Regions from separate parts of the Paenibacillus sp. DP01 genome, predicted to be linked through region 2. Evidence: a T-box and tRNA genes for the amino acid it is inferred to sense, from the RefSeq annotation. Region 2 holds a T-box; the other regions hold tRNA genes.

Region 1 (4,711 bases), 2.7 Mb from region 2:
AATCCGCAAAGCGGTGGAGCTACAACCTGATGTCGTGCTCATGGATTTTAGTATGCCACCTGGCAAAGATGGCCTCACGGCAACCACCGAATTAAAAAAACAGTTGCCGGATACAGAAGTGCTTATTTTAACGATGCATGATGATGAGGAATATCTGTTCCGAGCCATTCAAGCCGGAGCATCTGGATATATTTTAAAAAGTGCACCTCATGAGGAATTACTCGCTGCCATCCAGTCTGTAGCCGAAGGCAGTGCCTATCTGTATCCCAATGCAACCAAACGCCTGATGAGTGAATATCTGGACAAAATCAAACAAGAGGGCATAACCGGGCCGTATGAATCCCTGTCTGAGCGGGAAAAAGAGATCCTATCATGGGTAGCCAAAGGATATGCCAACAAGGAAATTGCCGAACACCTGGTGATTAGCGTCAAAACCGTAGAGTCCCACAAAAGCAACCTTATGGAGAAGCTTAACTTGAAAACACGGCCTGAGTTGGTCAAATTTGCACTGAAAAAGGGGTTGCTCCATTATGAATGAACCTTCTAACCCTTTACTGCAGCCCGCCTTTGGGGAGTCAACCGATAAACTACTGAATGATTTGGAAATTCATATACCAGATTCTCCTTTTCTCCATGTACTGCGTAGTTCTCTCCACCAGCTATCCAATCTAAAATTTGCTCTAGATACATCTTCCATCGTTGCTCTGACCGATCATCGAGGAATTATTCAGTACGTAAACGATAAGTTCTGTGAGATTTCGCAATATAGTCGTGAAGAATTGATCGGGCAGGATCATCGTCTCATTAATTCGGGCTATCATACTCGAGCCTTCATGAAGAACCTGTGGACTACGATCCGTTCTGGTGAGGTATGGCAGGGAGAAATACGAAATCGTGCTAAAGATAACAGCTACTACTGGGTGAATACTACGATTGTTCCATTTATGGACGAGGAAGGTAAACCCTATCAGTACTTAGCGATCCGAAATGAAGTAACTAAATTAAAAAAAGTAGAGGCAGAGCTTCAGACCATGATGACGCAAGTCATGCAAATACAGGAGGAAGAGCGTAAACGCTTTTCAAGAGAGCTTCATGATGGGATTGGTCAAAGCCTGTTTTCACTTATTATTCAACTAGATAGCCAACTAGCTGAACAACCCAACGCTACTTTGGAAAATTTGCGTGCACAGGTAACCGATATCATTAAAGATGTTCGTGGCCTAGCGTGGGAACTTCGTCCCTCAGTTCTGGATGATTTGGGTGTCGTACCGGCCCTAAGAACTTATATTGAAAATTTCTGTTCGCATTACGGAATCGAAGTGCATTTTCAATGTACTTTACGTAAACGCCTTGATATCCGAAAAGAAATAGCAATCTATAGAATTGTACAGGAAGCACTGACGAATGTGGCTAAATACGCAGATGTAGCAGAAGCATACGTTGATGTAGAGGATCAAGACGAAATAATAAAAGTAACTATTCGGGATGAGGGTATGGGCTTCTCTGGAGAATCCAAAGGAGAGGGAGTTGGATTGTTCAGCATGGAAGAACGAGCTAGAGGAGTAGGCGGCTTCTTGAGCATGACCTCTGCTTCAAATCAGGGAACCTCCATACAGCTGACCATACCAGTGTAAAACCTGTGTACTAGATCAGTTATCGGTGTATACTCACTGCAGGAGCAGAAGGAATACACCGATAGCAAGGATTATCGATAGTCAACACTTTGTAGAATCTATGGAAGATAAACATACAAAAAAAGAGAGAGCTCTGTCCCCAGACAGGCTCTCTTTATTTATAAGGTGTCACCACTGAGGCAACAAGAATCCGCTATAGCAAAAAGCGGGTGATGGGAATCGAACCCACGCTACCAGCTTGGAAGGCTGGAGTTCTACCATTGAACTACACCCGCAAATCAGTATCGGGATGACACGATTTGAACATGCGACCCCCTGGTCCCAAACCAGGTGCTCTACCAAGCTGAGCTACATCCCGACATTATACACTTTTTAATAAATGGCGCGCCCTGAGAGATTCGAACTCCCGGCCTTTTGATTCGTAGTCAAACGCTCTATCCAGCTGAGCTAAGGGCGCATATTTAGTTCCATAATGAGCAGTCAAGGCGCCACCCAGATTTGAACTGGGGATGAAGCTTTTGCAGAGCTTTGCCTTACCACTTGGCTATGGCGCCGTATGGATAATGGAGCGGACGACGGGAATCGAACCCGCGACCCTCGCCTTGGCAAGGCGATGCTCTACCGCTGAGCCACGTCCGCAAAATATGGTGCGGTCGAGAGGACTCGAACCTCCACGGGGGGTTAGCCCACACGGACCTGAACCGTGCGCGTCTGCCAATTCCGCCACGACCGCAAAATAACTTATAAATGGTGAGCCATGAAGGACTCGAACCTTCGACACCCTGATTAAAAGTCAGGTGCTCTACCAACTGAGCTAATGGCTCTTAATGGCTGGGGATATAGGATTTGAACCTATGCATGACGGAGTCAAAGTCCGTTGCCTTACCGCTTGGCTAATCCCCATTATGTAATCAACAGGGCGATTAATGGGACTTGCACCCACAAATGCCATAGCCACAATTCAGTACGTTAACCCATTCGTCACGACCACCATGGCAATAAAACTGGTGGAGGATGATGGATTCGAACCACCGAACCCGTAAGGGAGCAGATTTACAGTCTGATGCGTTTGGCCACTTCGCTAATCCTCCAAAATGGTGCCGGCGAGAGGACTTGAACCCCCAACCTACTGATTACAAGTCAGTTGCTCTACCAATTGAGCTACACCGGCACATTGCCAATTCCCACTTGAAAGGTGGCTCGGGACGGAATCGAACCGCCGACACGAGGATTTTCAGTCCTCTGCTCTACCGACTGAGCTACCGAGCCATGTTTTATTTTACAACTATATCATATAGTTTACACTATATGTAGTTAAAATGGCGGAACTGACGGGATTCGAACCCGCGATCTCCTGCGTGACAGGCAGGCATGTTAGGCCTCTACACCACAGTTCCAGAGGCATTTCCAATAGGAAATTAATTGCGGGGGCAGGATTTGAACCTACGACCTTCGGGTTATGAGCCCGACGAGCTACCGAACTGCTCCACCCCGCGACATCAAAGATATTTCACAATATTATTAATGGTGGAGGCTGAGGGGATCGAACCCCCGACCCTCTGCTTGTAAGGCAGATGCTCTCCCAGCTGAGCTAAGCCTCCATAATTATGACCCGTAGGGGATTCGAACCCCTGTTACCTCCGTGAAAGGGAGGTGTCTTAACCCCTTGACCAACGGGCCTTGCAAAATGAATTCTGATTTAATAATTTTGTGGCGGAGAGAGAGGGATTCGAACCCTCGCACCACTTACGCAGTCTAACCCCTTAGCAGAGGGTCCCCTTATAGCCACTTGGGTATCTCTCCGAGTAGCGGCAGAGGGGATCGAACCCCCGACCTCACGGGTATGAACCGTACGCTCTAGCCAGCTGAGCTACGCCGCCACCTTATATATAAAATTCAGAAGTATTGAAATATGGCTCCCCGAACAGGACTCGAACCTGTGACAACTCGATTAACAGTCGAGTGCTCTACCAACTGAGCTATCAGGGAATATTGGTGGAGCCAAGGGGGATCGAACCCCTGACCTCCTGCGTGCAAGGCAGGCGCTCTCCCAGCTGAGCTATAGCCCCAAACTTTTAGTCAATCTAGAAATGGTGGGCCTTAGTGGACTCGAACCACCGACCTCACCCTTATCAGGGGTGCGCTCTAACCAGCTGAGCTAAAGGCCCTAATTCATTAAATTTTATCATCCTTTAAAGGATTTTGCTTGGCGGCGTCCTACTCTCCCAGGACCCTGCGGTCCAAGTACCATCGGCGCTGGAGGGCTTAACGGTCGTGTTCGGGATGGGTACGTGTGGAACCCCTCCGCTATCGCCACCAAACATGAATTTGCTCTGCAAATTCTTCCGTAAGGTTATTCGGTTCATCACAGATTCTGTGAATGAATCGCCATACGCTTGTCGTATGTACTTCTACATACCTTCAAGGTTACACCCTGAAAACTGGATCCGAAACTTCATTGCGTCTTATCTTTAGGATAAGCCCTCGACCGATTAGTATTGGTCAGCTCCATGCATTACTGCACTTCCACCCCCAACCTATCTACCTCGTCGTCTTCAAGGGGTCTTACTAATTGGGAAATCTCATCTTGAGGGGGGCTTCACGCTTAGATGCTTTCAGCGCTTATCCCTTCCGTACATAGCTACCCAGCGGTGCTCCTGGCGGAACAACTGGTACACCAGCGGTACGTCCATCCCGGTCCTCTCGTACTAAGGACAGCTCCTCTCAAATTTCCTACGCCCACGACAGATAGGGACCGAACTGTCTCACGACGTTCTGAACCCAGCTCGCGTACCGCTTTAATGGGCGAACAGCCCAACCCTTGGGACCTACTTCAGCCCCAGGATGCGATGAGCCGACATCGAGGTGCCAAACCTCCCCGTCGATGTGGACTCTTGGGGGAGATAAGCCTGTTATCCCCAGGGTAGCTTTTATCCGTTGAGCGATGGCCCTTCCATGCGGTACCACCGGATCACTAAGCCCGACTTTCGTCCCTGCTCGACTTGTAGGTCTCGCAGTCAAGCTCCCTTCTGCCTTTGCACTCTTCGAATGATTTCCAACCATTCTGAGGGAACCTT
Region 2 (4,711 bases):
GGAAGCAATACGTAAGCTTTCTACCAAATGCACCATAACAGATGCCAATTCGCGACGTTTTGCCTCATCCTTAGCCAGATTCCAAGGTTGCGTCTCGTCAATATACTTGTTGCTACGGCTAATAAATTGGCTAATCGCCGTTAAAGCCACGGAAAATTCCATGTTTTCCATGGCTTCTTCAACTTTACTATAAGTCGATGTTGCCATATCTACCAAAGCTGCGTCGAATGAGGTTACATTGGCTTCATAAGCGGGAACTTTGCCGTCAAAATATTTGTCTACCATCGCTACCGTACGATTCAACAAGTTGCCCAGATCATTGGCTAAATCCGAATTTACACGATCTACAAAACTTTCAGGTGTGAATGTTCCATCCGCTCCAAATGGCACCTCGCGCAGCAAGTAGTATCGAAGTTGATCCAGACCATAACGGTCAATCAACGTTACCGGGTCTACCACATTGCCTTTAGATTTCGACATTTTGCCATCTTTCATGAGTAACCAACCATGTGCAAATACTTTTTTAGGCAACGGAAGGTCCAGTGCCATCAGCATGATTGGCCAATATATCGTGTGGAATCGTACAATCTCTTTACCTACGATATGCACATTTGCTGGCCAAAATTTATCGTACAGCTCAGTATTAGAAGAGCCATACCCCAAGGCAGTGATGTAGTTAGAAAGTGCGTCAATCCACACGTATACGACATGCTTCGGGTCCCCCTTGACCTTAACACCCCAGTCAAAAGTTGTACGGGAAACAGCCAGATCTTCTAACCCCGGCTTGATGAAGTTGTTAATCATTTCTTTTTTCCGGGATTCCGGTTGGATAAACTGCGGGTTCTCTTCATAAAATTGCAGCAACCGATCAGCATACTTGCTCATGCGGAAAAAGTAACTCTCTTCCTTGACCAGTTCTACAGGGTGTCCACTATCCGGGCTCTTACCTCCAGTTACATTACCTTCAGCGTTCTTCACGACGTCAACGAGCTGAGTTTCTGTGTAGTAAGTCTCGTCAGGAATGCTGTACCAACCTTCGTATTCTCCCTTATAAATATCGCCTTGTTTTAATAAACGATCAAAGATTTCCTGTACGACAGCCTTATGGCGTTCCTCCGTAGTACGGATAAAATCGTCATTGGAAATGTCGAGCTTCCGCCACAGGTCTTGAATACCTGCCACAATGTCATCTACGAAACGTTGCGGCGTTTTGCCAGCTGCACTTGCCTTTTGCTCAATCTTCTGGCCATGCTCATCCGTTCCTGTCAAATAACGAACCTCATAGCCCCGTAGCCTCTTGTAGCGAGCCATCGCATCACCCGCTACCGTCGTGTAGGCATGGCCTATATGGAGCTTGTCACTGGGATAATAGATCGGTGTTGTAATGTAAAATGTGTTCTCACTAGACATGTATGTTCCTCCTGTTTTGTTCACGACAGCAAAAGATTTGCTACCATGATAGGTACTCCAATTCATGAATTCGACACAAATTGGGCACAAAAAAGACCCCCGTCCCTATGGGACGAGAGTCACCTCACGCGTTACCACCCAAATTCCCTGTACCCTCGCAGAATACAGGCTTCACCGGTCACATCTGACCGCCCATTAACGCTGGATCACGCCTCCTCCTTACGATTGCCTCTTGAACATAGCTTCTTCACTGTGGCAAATACGCTCGAAAAAGGTTCCTCCAGGACCATATTCAGGCTTCACTCCAGACCGGTTTTCAGCTAACTCCGGCTCTCTGTACTGGACGACTTACCTTACTCATCCCTTCACAGGAAAACAATATTAACCAAAATATAACCAAATCGGCATGGCGCTGTCAAGTCAGACCCTTCTCAGTATGGGTAGCCAAACGATCTTTGTCAGACTGATCTAACCCCTTTTTTGCAGGAGGGACCAAATCTACACCGCCGGGATGAAATGGATGGCATTTAGCTATACGCTTTGCAGCTAGCCATGAGCCTCTGAGCGCACCATGCACTTCTACCGCTTCCAGCGCATACGCCGAACACGTCGGATAGAACCTGCAGGTAGCCTGCTTTAATGGTGAAATGTAAGCACGATAAAACTGAATCGGAGCCTGTACCACTCTGCGTGTGGTGATTTTCATTTCAGTAGCCCCCGTGGCTGTGAGTGTGACTGCTCGTCTGTTTGAAACCCCCATCCGAATTACTCTCAGTATGCCCATTCTTCTGCTGACAGTCTTTGCAATAACCAAAAATTTCAAACTTATGCTCGACGATTTGGAATTGATCTGTTGTATCTGTCATTTGCATTGGACAAAAAGAAATCGGCAATGTTTTCTGACAGCTCAAGCAAATCATATGGTGGTGGTGATGATGTTCATTACAGCTCACCTTGAACTTCATCCCATCCTCAAAAGATACCTGCTCCAGTACACCCAATTCCTGCATTACACGCAGATTGCGATATACTGTATCAAAGCTAAGTCCGCTGTACTTCTTACCCATATATTCATAAACGTCTTTAGGGGACAGATACCCTTCATTCTCGGAAAATAACGTGGCCAACGTCTTGCGTTGATCTGTAATACGCAGCCCCTGAGCGGACATCGTTGCGATAATCTCATCCTTTGTCAGCATGCGTTTCACCCTCCCCTGTCTATAGTTTCAGGTTTTCTGATGCAGGCTTAGGCTTGCATCTATTCATTATACCACGATTAAAGTCAATATTATAAGAGATATTCGCTCTACTCATAAGAAAAAGACGTTCTCCAGTGCTGCAACCAAGTTCGCAACGGGAGAACGCCTATATCCTGCAAGTGACATCGACTTTTAAAACGGTGAATGATGAGACTCAAGTGGTCTAAGCCGGTAAACAGCACCGGTTATTTAAAATTAATTTTTAATAGCTGGTAAAGGCATAACTACTACGGAAACCGGCAGATTACTACCAGCAGCTGCAGTGAAATACATCTCTACACTTTCTTCGATATGACCTGTGCGATACAGCACACTCATTTCATTCGGAGCCCATACAGCACCATTTGTCGGTATGCCCACAACCTGATTGTTCACCATCGCATAGCCGGAATATTCGCCTCCACGCGGGTTGAACGCAATCAGTGAATACGGCGCTACATGGTCCAACTTAACCTTATATACAACACCAAAGTTACCAGCATTGGAAGCAGAAGAGCCGTCCAGGCCGTCGGTACCAATCAGGTTCGGGTCTACCTTATTATCACCAAGAACGATACGTTGAGCTGTTTTACCAACTTCTTCGGTATAATTGAGCGAGATATCCGAATTCGCGTACGTTCCACGGTTATGAATACCGTCCTTAGGCAGTTTTGCCAGTGTAGGCAGTACAGTCATTGGATCTGCATTTGCATCCACCATAATGACCGTATATTGGATTGGCTGATCCGTGTATAGATCGGACAAGAGAGAAATGACTTGTTTTTGTTTCATTTTTTTCTCATTCAAATCCTGCAAAATAATACGGCTTTCGCCTGGATTCAGAACCGTACTAGAACGTTTGCTTCCATCTATCATAGACTGAAAATATTTTTGAATTGAAACTTTTCCCGCAGCTGTAGCAAATTCAGATGGTCCAGCAAAACCTGAATTTTCGACATTAATATTGGTAGGCGTGATATTGTTGTTGGTCGCAATCACATACATCTTTACATCTCTACCCGTTTCATTCACATGATGGACAAGAATACGGGTACTGCCTGATCCGGTTTCCTGATATACGATACCATCCTGGAACACACGTTCCGGGCTGTTGGCACGAATCAGAAGACGTGGTGAAGATGTACTAGTCAAAGGAATGGTAGGCATTGTAGGCACCTGACTGCCATCTACACTGTATTTATCGCCATATGGCGTGAAAATTTTATTGAAATCATCTTCGTTGTATAGCAGTTCATTCGTAATTTTAATTGTTTCACTTTTGGTACCTGTTGCGCCATGCTTATCAGTCACGGTCAGTGTAATGGTTACATCACCTGGCTGGAAGAAGGCAAGTTTCTTGTTCTCCCAATCACGCTTAGTGATCGCATTCTCATCGTCAGTACTCAGGTCGGTAATGGTAATTTTTTCACCCATCTTGTACTCTTTTTTATCCGTTGTAAACAGAGCTACCGGCGGCTGATTTGGCGGTCTTACTGTAATTGTTACAGAGTAAGGATCACTCCAGTTCCCAGCAGAGTCAAGAACGGAATAGGTAACTACATATGTACCCGGCTCCTGAAATACGTCCTGCTTACCTTCCCAACGTTGGTTCACAATCGGAAGACCTGTAGGAGAAGATTCCTTGGTCAAATACGTAACTTGAGTTTCACCCGCATAGATATCTTTTTGTTGAACCGTGAAAGAAGCTTTTGGCTTCTGATTCAAATCCATGATAACTTGTTTAGTTGTATTATTCACAGTATAAGGAATATTTAAGGCCTGCGTAATCGAGGTCAACGGTACCATAAATACGTTCTTTTGTTGGAAAGCCGGTCCCTTCATTTGTCTAGCTTCACCGTTAACCGTATAAACTTTGCTGTCTGTTTTGAAGCGTAGGACATTTGTTCCTTGGGTGATTACGGTTTCTTTGGTGGCAGTGTCATAACTAAACTGCAATCCGACACGGCTGACAAGAGAACGGATAGCTACATAGGAAACTCCGTCTTTGACTGTCATCGGCTGAGTTGCCGTATATACCTGTCCATTTTGTTCCATTTTAGCAC
Region 3 (4,711 bases), 870 kb from region 2:
CCGTGAGGGAAAGGTGAAAAGCACCCCGGAAGGGGAGTGAAATAGATCCTGAAACCGTGTGCTTACAAGAAGTCAGAGCCCGATCTATGGGTGATGGCGTGCCTTTTGTAGAATGAACCGGCGAGTTACGTTCCCGTGCAAGGTTAAGGTGAAGAGCTGAAGCCGCAGCGAAAGCGAGTCTGAATAGGGCGAATGAGTACGTGGACGTAGACCCGAAACCGGGTGATCTACCCCTGTCCAGGGTGAAGGTGCGGTAACACGCACTGGAGGCCCGAACCCACGCATGTTGAAAAATGCGGGGATGAGGTGGGGGTAGCGGAGAAATTCCAATCGAACCCGGAGATAGCTGGTTCTCCCCGAAATAGCTTTAGGGCTAGCCTCGGAAAGAAGAATCGTGGAGGTAGAGCACTGATTGGGTGCGGGGCCCGCAAGGGTTACCAAGCTCAGTCAAACTCCGAATGCCATAGATTTAGTTCCGGGAGTCAGACAGTGAGTGCTAAGATCCATTGTCGAAAGGGAAACAGCCCAGACCATCAGCTAAGGTCCCCAAGTGTGTGTTAAGTGGGAAAGGATGTGGAGTTGCACAGACAACCAGGATGTTGGCTTAGAAGCAGCCACCATTGAAAGAGTGCGTAATAGCTCACTGGTCGAGTGACTCTGCGCCGAAAATGTAACGGGGCTAAACACACCACCGAAGCTATGGCTTGATGCTTTGCATCAGGGGTAGGGGAGCGTTGAATGCGGGTTGAAGGTGTACCGGAAGGAGCGCTGGACTGCATTCAAGTGAGAATGCCGGTATGAGTAACGAAAAGATCTGTGAGAATCAGATCCGCCGAAAGCCTAAGGGTTCCTGAGGAAGGTTCGTCCGCTCAGGGTAAGTCGGGACCTAAGGCGAGGCCGATAGGCGTAGTCGAAGGACAACAGGTCGAAATTCCTGTACCACCGTAATCCGCTATGAGCGATGGGGTGACGCAGTAGGGTAGTGACGCGGACTGATGGATGTCCGTCTAAGCAGTGAGGCTGATGTGTAGGCAAATCCGCACATCGTAAGGCTGGGCTGTGATGGGGAGCGAAAATTATAGTAGCGAAGGTCATGATCTCAGACTGCCAAGAAAAGCCTCTAGCCAGGAGAAGGTGCCCGTACCGCAAACCGACACAGGTAGGCGAGAAGAGAATTCTAAGGCGCGCGGAAGAACTCTCGTTAAGGAACTCGGCAAAATGACCCCGTAACTTCGGGAGAAGGGGTGCCTCGGTAGGGTGAATAGCCCGAGGGGGCCGCAGTGAAAAGGCCCAAGCGACTGTTTAGCAAAAACACAGGTCTGTGCGAAGCCGCAAGGCGAAGTATACGGGCTGACGCCTGCCCGGTGCTGGAAGGTTAAGGGGAGTGGTAAGCCTTCGGGCGAAGCTATGAACCGAAGCCCCAGTAAACGGCGGCCGTAACTATAACGGTCCTAAGGTAGCGAAATTCCTTGTCAGGTAAATTCTGACCCGCACGAATGGCGTAACGACTTGGGCGCTGTCTCAACGAGAGATCCGGTGAAATTTTAATACCTGTGAAGATGCAGGTTACCCGCGACAAGACGGAAAGACCCCATGGAGCTTTACTGCAGCTTGATATTGAATTTGGGTACGATCTGTACAGGATAGGTGGGAGCCGTAGAACTTTGAGCGCCAGCTTGAAGGGAGGCATCCTTGGGATACCACCCTGATCGTATCTAGGTTCTAACTTGGTACCGTGATCCGGTACGAGGACAGTGTCAGGTGGGCAGTTTGACTGGGGCGGTCGCCTCCTAAAGAGTAACGGAGGCGCCCCAAGGTTCCCTCAGAATGGTTGGAAATCATTCGAAGAGTGCAAAGGCAGAAGGGAGCTTGACTGCGAGACCTACAAGTCGAGCAGGGACGAAAGTCGGGCTTAGTGATCCGGTGGTACCGCATGGAAGGGCCATCGCTCAACGGATAAAAGCTACCCTGGGGATAACAGGCTTATCTCCCCCAAGAGTCCACATCGACGGGGAGGTTTGGCACCTCGATGTCGGCTCATCGCATCCTGGGGCTGAAGTAGGTCCCAAGGGTTGGGCTGTTCGCCCATTAAAGCGGTACGCGAGCTGGGTTCAGAACGTCGTGAGACAGTTCGGTCCCTATCTGTCGTGGGCGTAGGAAATTTGAGAGGAGCTGTCCTTAGTACGAGAGGACCGGGATGGACGTACCGCTGGTGTACCAGTTGTTCCGCCAGGAGCACCGCTGGGTAGCTATGTACGGAAGGGATAAGCGCTGAAAGCATCTAAGCGTGAAGCCCCCCTCAAGATGAGATTTCCCAGTATGTAAGACCCCTTGAAGACGACGAGGTAGATAGGTTGGGGGTGGAAGTGCAGTAATGCATGGAGCTGACCAATACTAATCGGTCGAGGGCTTATCCTAAAGATAAGACGCAATGAGTTTCGGATCCAGTTTTCAGGGTGTAACCTTGAAGGTATGTAGAAGTACATACAACAAGCGTATGGCGATTCATTCACACGATCTGTGCTGAAGCGAATAAGCTTACGGAAGAATTTGCGAGGCAAATTCATGTTTGGTGGCGATAGCGGAGGGGTTCCACACGTACCCATCCCGAACACGACCGTTAAGCCCTCCAGCGCCGATGGTACTTGGACCGCAGGGTCCTGGGAGAGTAGGACGCCGCCAAGCGAGTTTTATAATTATTATTCCCTGATAGCTCAGTTGGTAGAGCACTCGACTGTTAATCGAGTTGTCACAGGTTCGAGTCCTGTTCGGGGAGCCATATGGAGAGGTGTCCGAGTTGGCCGAAGGAGCACGATTGGAAATCGTGTAGGCGCCAAAAGCGTCTCGAGGGTTCGAATCCCTCTCTCTCCGCCAGAATTATTTTATAGCATGGCCCGTTGGTCAAGGGGTTAAGACACCTCCCTTTCACGGAGGTAACAGGGGTTCGAATCCCCTACGGGTCATAGTAGTATGGAGGCTTAGCTCAGCTGGGAGAGCATCTGCCTTACAAGCAGAGGGTCGGGGGTTCGATCCCCTCAGCCTCCACCATTTATTTTCAATAGATTTCCCTACTATTATCGCGGGGTGGAGCAGTTCGGTAGCTCGTCGGGCTCATAACCCGAAGGTCGCAGGTTCAAATCCTGCCCCCGCAACCAATTAACTTTTTAATGAGAATTATTATGGAACTGTGGTGTAGAGGCCTAACATGCCTGCCTGTCACGCAGGAGATCGCGGGTTCGAATCCCGTCAGTTCCGCCATTTTCACAAAGTTACATTACCCTGTTGGGAGCCATTAGCTCAGTTGGTAGAGCACCTGACTTTTAATCAGGGTGTCGAAGGTTCGAGTCCTTCATGGCTCACCATTCATGCACTTATACGTCATGAATATAATTGTATTGCGGACGTGGCTCAGCGGTAGAGCATCGCCTTGCCAAGGCGAGGGTCGCGGGTTCGATTCCCGTCGTCCGCTCCATATTTGCGCCCTTAGCTCAGCTGGATAGAGCGTTTGACTACGAATCAAAAGGCCGGGAGTTCGAATCTCTCAGGGCGCGCCATTAATTTCATAAGCCGGTGTGGCGGAATTGGCAGACGCGCGCGACTCAAAATCGTGAGGGAAACCGTGGAGGTTCGAGTCCTCTCACCGGCATCTATTTCGGGATGTAGCTCAGCTTGGTAGAGCACCTGGTTTGGGACCAGGGGGTCGCATGTTCAAATCGTGTCATCCCGATTCAAAAGAAAGTCGCTGGAAGCAGCGGCTTTTTTGTTTATGTTATTATCTTTTGTATAATTCAGTAATCTTCAGGTCACACTAACACAAAAAGTGGGACGGAAGGGATTACTGTGAAGCGATTAAGTTGGAAAAAACAGATGAAACGGTGCTGGAAACAGTGGAGAAGAGCAGTGTGGGCATGTACTATTTTTAGTGCGGCTTGTTTACTGACAGGTTTGGGCGTTCTGTTTTCGAATCATATGCAGGCTATGCTGTCGCAACCACTGGCTACTCCCGTTATGGCAGAGGTGGAAATGAAGGAGTTATCATATAGCCCGACCGAAGACCGCTCCCCACAGATGCAGCTATTGCAAAGTATTCGTGCTTCCGGTATAAGCAGGAAGACCCGTTTGTTAACTACCTACGTATGTGGCACGGAGACCACTTCCTTGGGAACGTTAAGTTCAAAGCAGCTGGAAAATTTGCTGAAGCAACATCCCGATTGGAAGGGAAGACTTAATACTAAAGGAGAAGTGTGGCTGGAGCGCAGAGTGGAAGATTTGTCGGAGTCATGCAAAGAGCGCGCATATATGGGCTTAAGCACTGATGGGCAGCTTACACTGTTTGAAGGGCTGCCAAAAAAGGAAAAAGTAATTCGTACCTTTTTTCAATTGGATATAGGGTCCATGGAGACGGCCTTGCCGGAAGGGGTATATAAACAACTTCAGCAGGGAATCCGTGTACAGGATATAAATGAGTATAACAGTGTAATCTCCACTTTTAGTGATTTTGCAGTGGAGCGAACACAGAGGGTATTAAAGCAGCATTATTGATTACACCAAGTACGGAGACGTTAGGCTTTGCCCACGAGGTGAGGTTTGTAGCGTCTCTTTTTATGTTTTCACTCATGGTTAAACTTTTTCCTCTATTAGATACAAAGTTTTGTTATAATGAAAAGAACGACACATATGTTCGCTTTATATGGGATTTGGTCATGTATAT

The links. The T-box of region 2 lies ahead of metG (methionine--tRNA ligase). A T-box ahead of a tRNA ligase gene usually reads a tRNA of that ligase, here a tRNA-Met.
Region 1: it has a tRNA-Met gene. The T-box ahead of metG (methionine--tRNA ligase) is inferred to sense a tRNA for this amino acid. The anticodon was not compared.
Region 3: it has a tRNA-Met gene. The T-box ahead of metG (methionine--tRNA ligase) is inferred to sense a tRNA for this amino acid. The anticodon was not compared.

The regions. Positions count from the first base shown of each region.
Region 1 covers NZ_CP173059.1:437,827-442,537, reverse strand. Annotated here, with positions in the region: gene ACH59B_RS01970 (response regulator transcription factor) at 1-538, shown strand, start outside; gene ACH59B_RS01965 (PAS domain-containing protein) at 531-1,634, shown strand; tRNA gene ACH59B_RS01960 (tRNA-Gly) at 1,839-1,909, opposite strand; tRNA gene ACH59B_RS01955 (tRNA-Pro) at 1,919-1,992, opposite strand; tRNA gene ACH59B_RS01950 (tRNA-Arg) at 2,015-2,091, opposite strand; tRNA gene ACH59B_RS01945 (tRNA-Cys) at 2,118-2,188, opposite strand; tRNA gene ACH59B_RS01940 (tRNA-Gly) at 2,199-2,273, opposite strand; tRNA gene ACH59B_RS01935 (tRNA-Leu) at 2,280-2,367, opposite strand; tRNA gene ACH59B_RS01930 (tRNA-Lys) at 2,383-2,458, opposite strand; tRNA gene ACH59B_RS01925 (tRNA-Gln) at 2,463-2,537, opposite strand; tRNA gene ACH59B_RS01920 (tRNA-Tyr) at 2,640-2,725, opposite strand; tRNA gene ACH59B_RS01915 (tRNA-Thr) at 2,730-2,805, opposite strand; tRNA gene ACH59B_RS01910 (tRNA-Phe) at 2,831-2,903, opposite strand; tRNA gene ACH59B_RS01905 (tRNA-Asp) at 2,955-3,031, opposite strand; tRNA gene ACH59B_RS01900 (tRNA-Met) at 3,057-3,130, opposite strand; tRNA gene ACH59B_RS01895 (tRNA-Val) at 3,160-3,235, opposite strand; tRNA gene ACH59B_RS01890 (tRNA-Glu) at 3,243-3,314, opposite strand; tRNA gene ACH59B_RS01885 (tRNA-Ser) at 3,346-3,437, opposite strand; tRNA gene ACH59B_RS01880 (tRNA-Met) at 3,441-3,514, opposite strand; tRNA gene ACH59B_RS01875 (tRNA-Asn) at 3,548-3,623, opposite strand; tRNA gene ACH59B_RS01870 (tRNA-Ala) at 3,628-3,703, opposite strand; tRNA gene ACH59B_RS01865 (tRNA-Ile) at 3,726-3,802, opposite strand; rRNA gene rrf (5S ribosomal RNA) at 3,839-3,955, opposite strand; rRNA gene ACH59B_RS01855 (23S ribosomal RNA) at 4,107-4,711, opposite strand, start outside.
Region 2 covers NZ_CP173059.1:3,461,264-3,465,974, forward strand. Annotated here, with positions in the region: gene metG (methionine--tRNA ligase) at 1-1,410, opposite strand, end outside; T-box leader at 1,516-1,788, opposite strand; gene yidD (membrane protein insertion efficiency factor YidD) at 1,826-2,116, opposite strand; gene ACH59B_RS15315 (Fur family transcriptional regulator) at 2,118-2,609, opposite strand; gene ACH59B_RS15320 (copper amine oxidase N-terminal domain-containing protein) at 2,865-4,711, opposite strand, start outside.
Region 3 covers NZ_CP173059.1:4,327,584-4,332,294, reverse strand. Annotated here, with positions in the region: rRNA gene ACH59B_RS18975 (23S ribosomal RNA) at 1-2,418, shown strand, start outside; rRNA gene rrf (5S ribosomal RNA) at 2,569-2,685, shown strand; tRNA gene ACH59B_RS18965 (tRNA-Asn) at 2,704-2,779, shown strand; tRNA gene ACH59B_RS18960 (tRNA-Ser) at 2,783-2,874, shown strand; tRNA gene ACH59B_RS18955 (tRNA-Glu) at 2,892-2,963, shown strand; tRNA gene ACH59B_RS18950 (tRNA-Val) at 2,973-3,048, shown strand; tRNA gene ACH59B_RS18945 (tRNA-Met) at 3,079-3,155, shown strand; tRNA gene ACH59B_RS18940 (tRNA-Asp) at 3,182-3,258, shown strand; tRNA gene ACH59B_RS18935 (tRNA-Lys) at 3,287-3,362, shown strand; tRNA gene ACH59B_RS18930 (tRNA-Gly) at 3,398-3,472, shown strand; tRNA gene ACH59B_RS18925 (tRNA-Arg) at 3,478-3,554, shown strand; tRNA gene ACH59B_RS18920 (tRNA-Leu) at 3,567-3,646, shown strand; tRNA gene ACH59B_RS18915 (tRNA-Pro) at 3,654-3,727, shown strand; gene ACH59B_RS18910 (BofC C-terminal domain-containing protein) at 3,841-4,542, shown strand.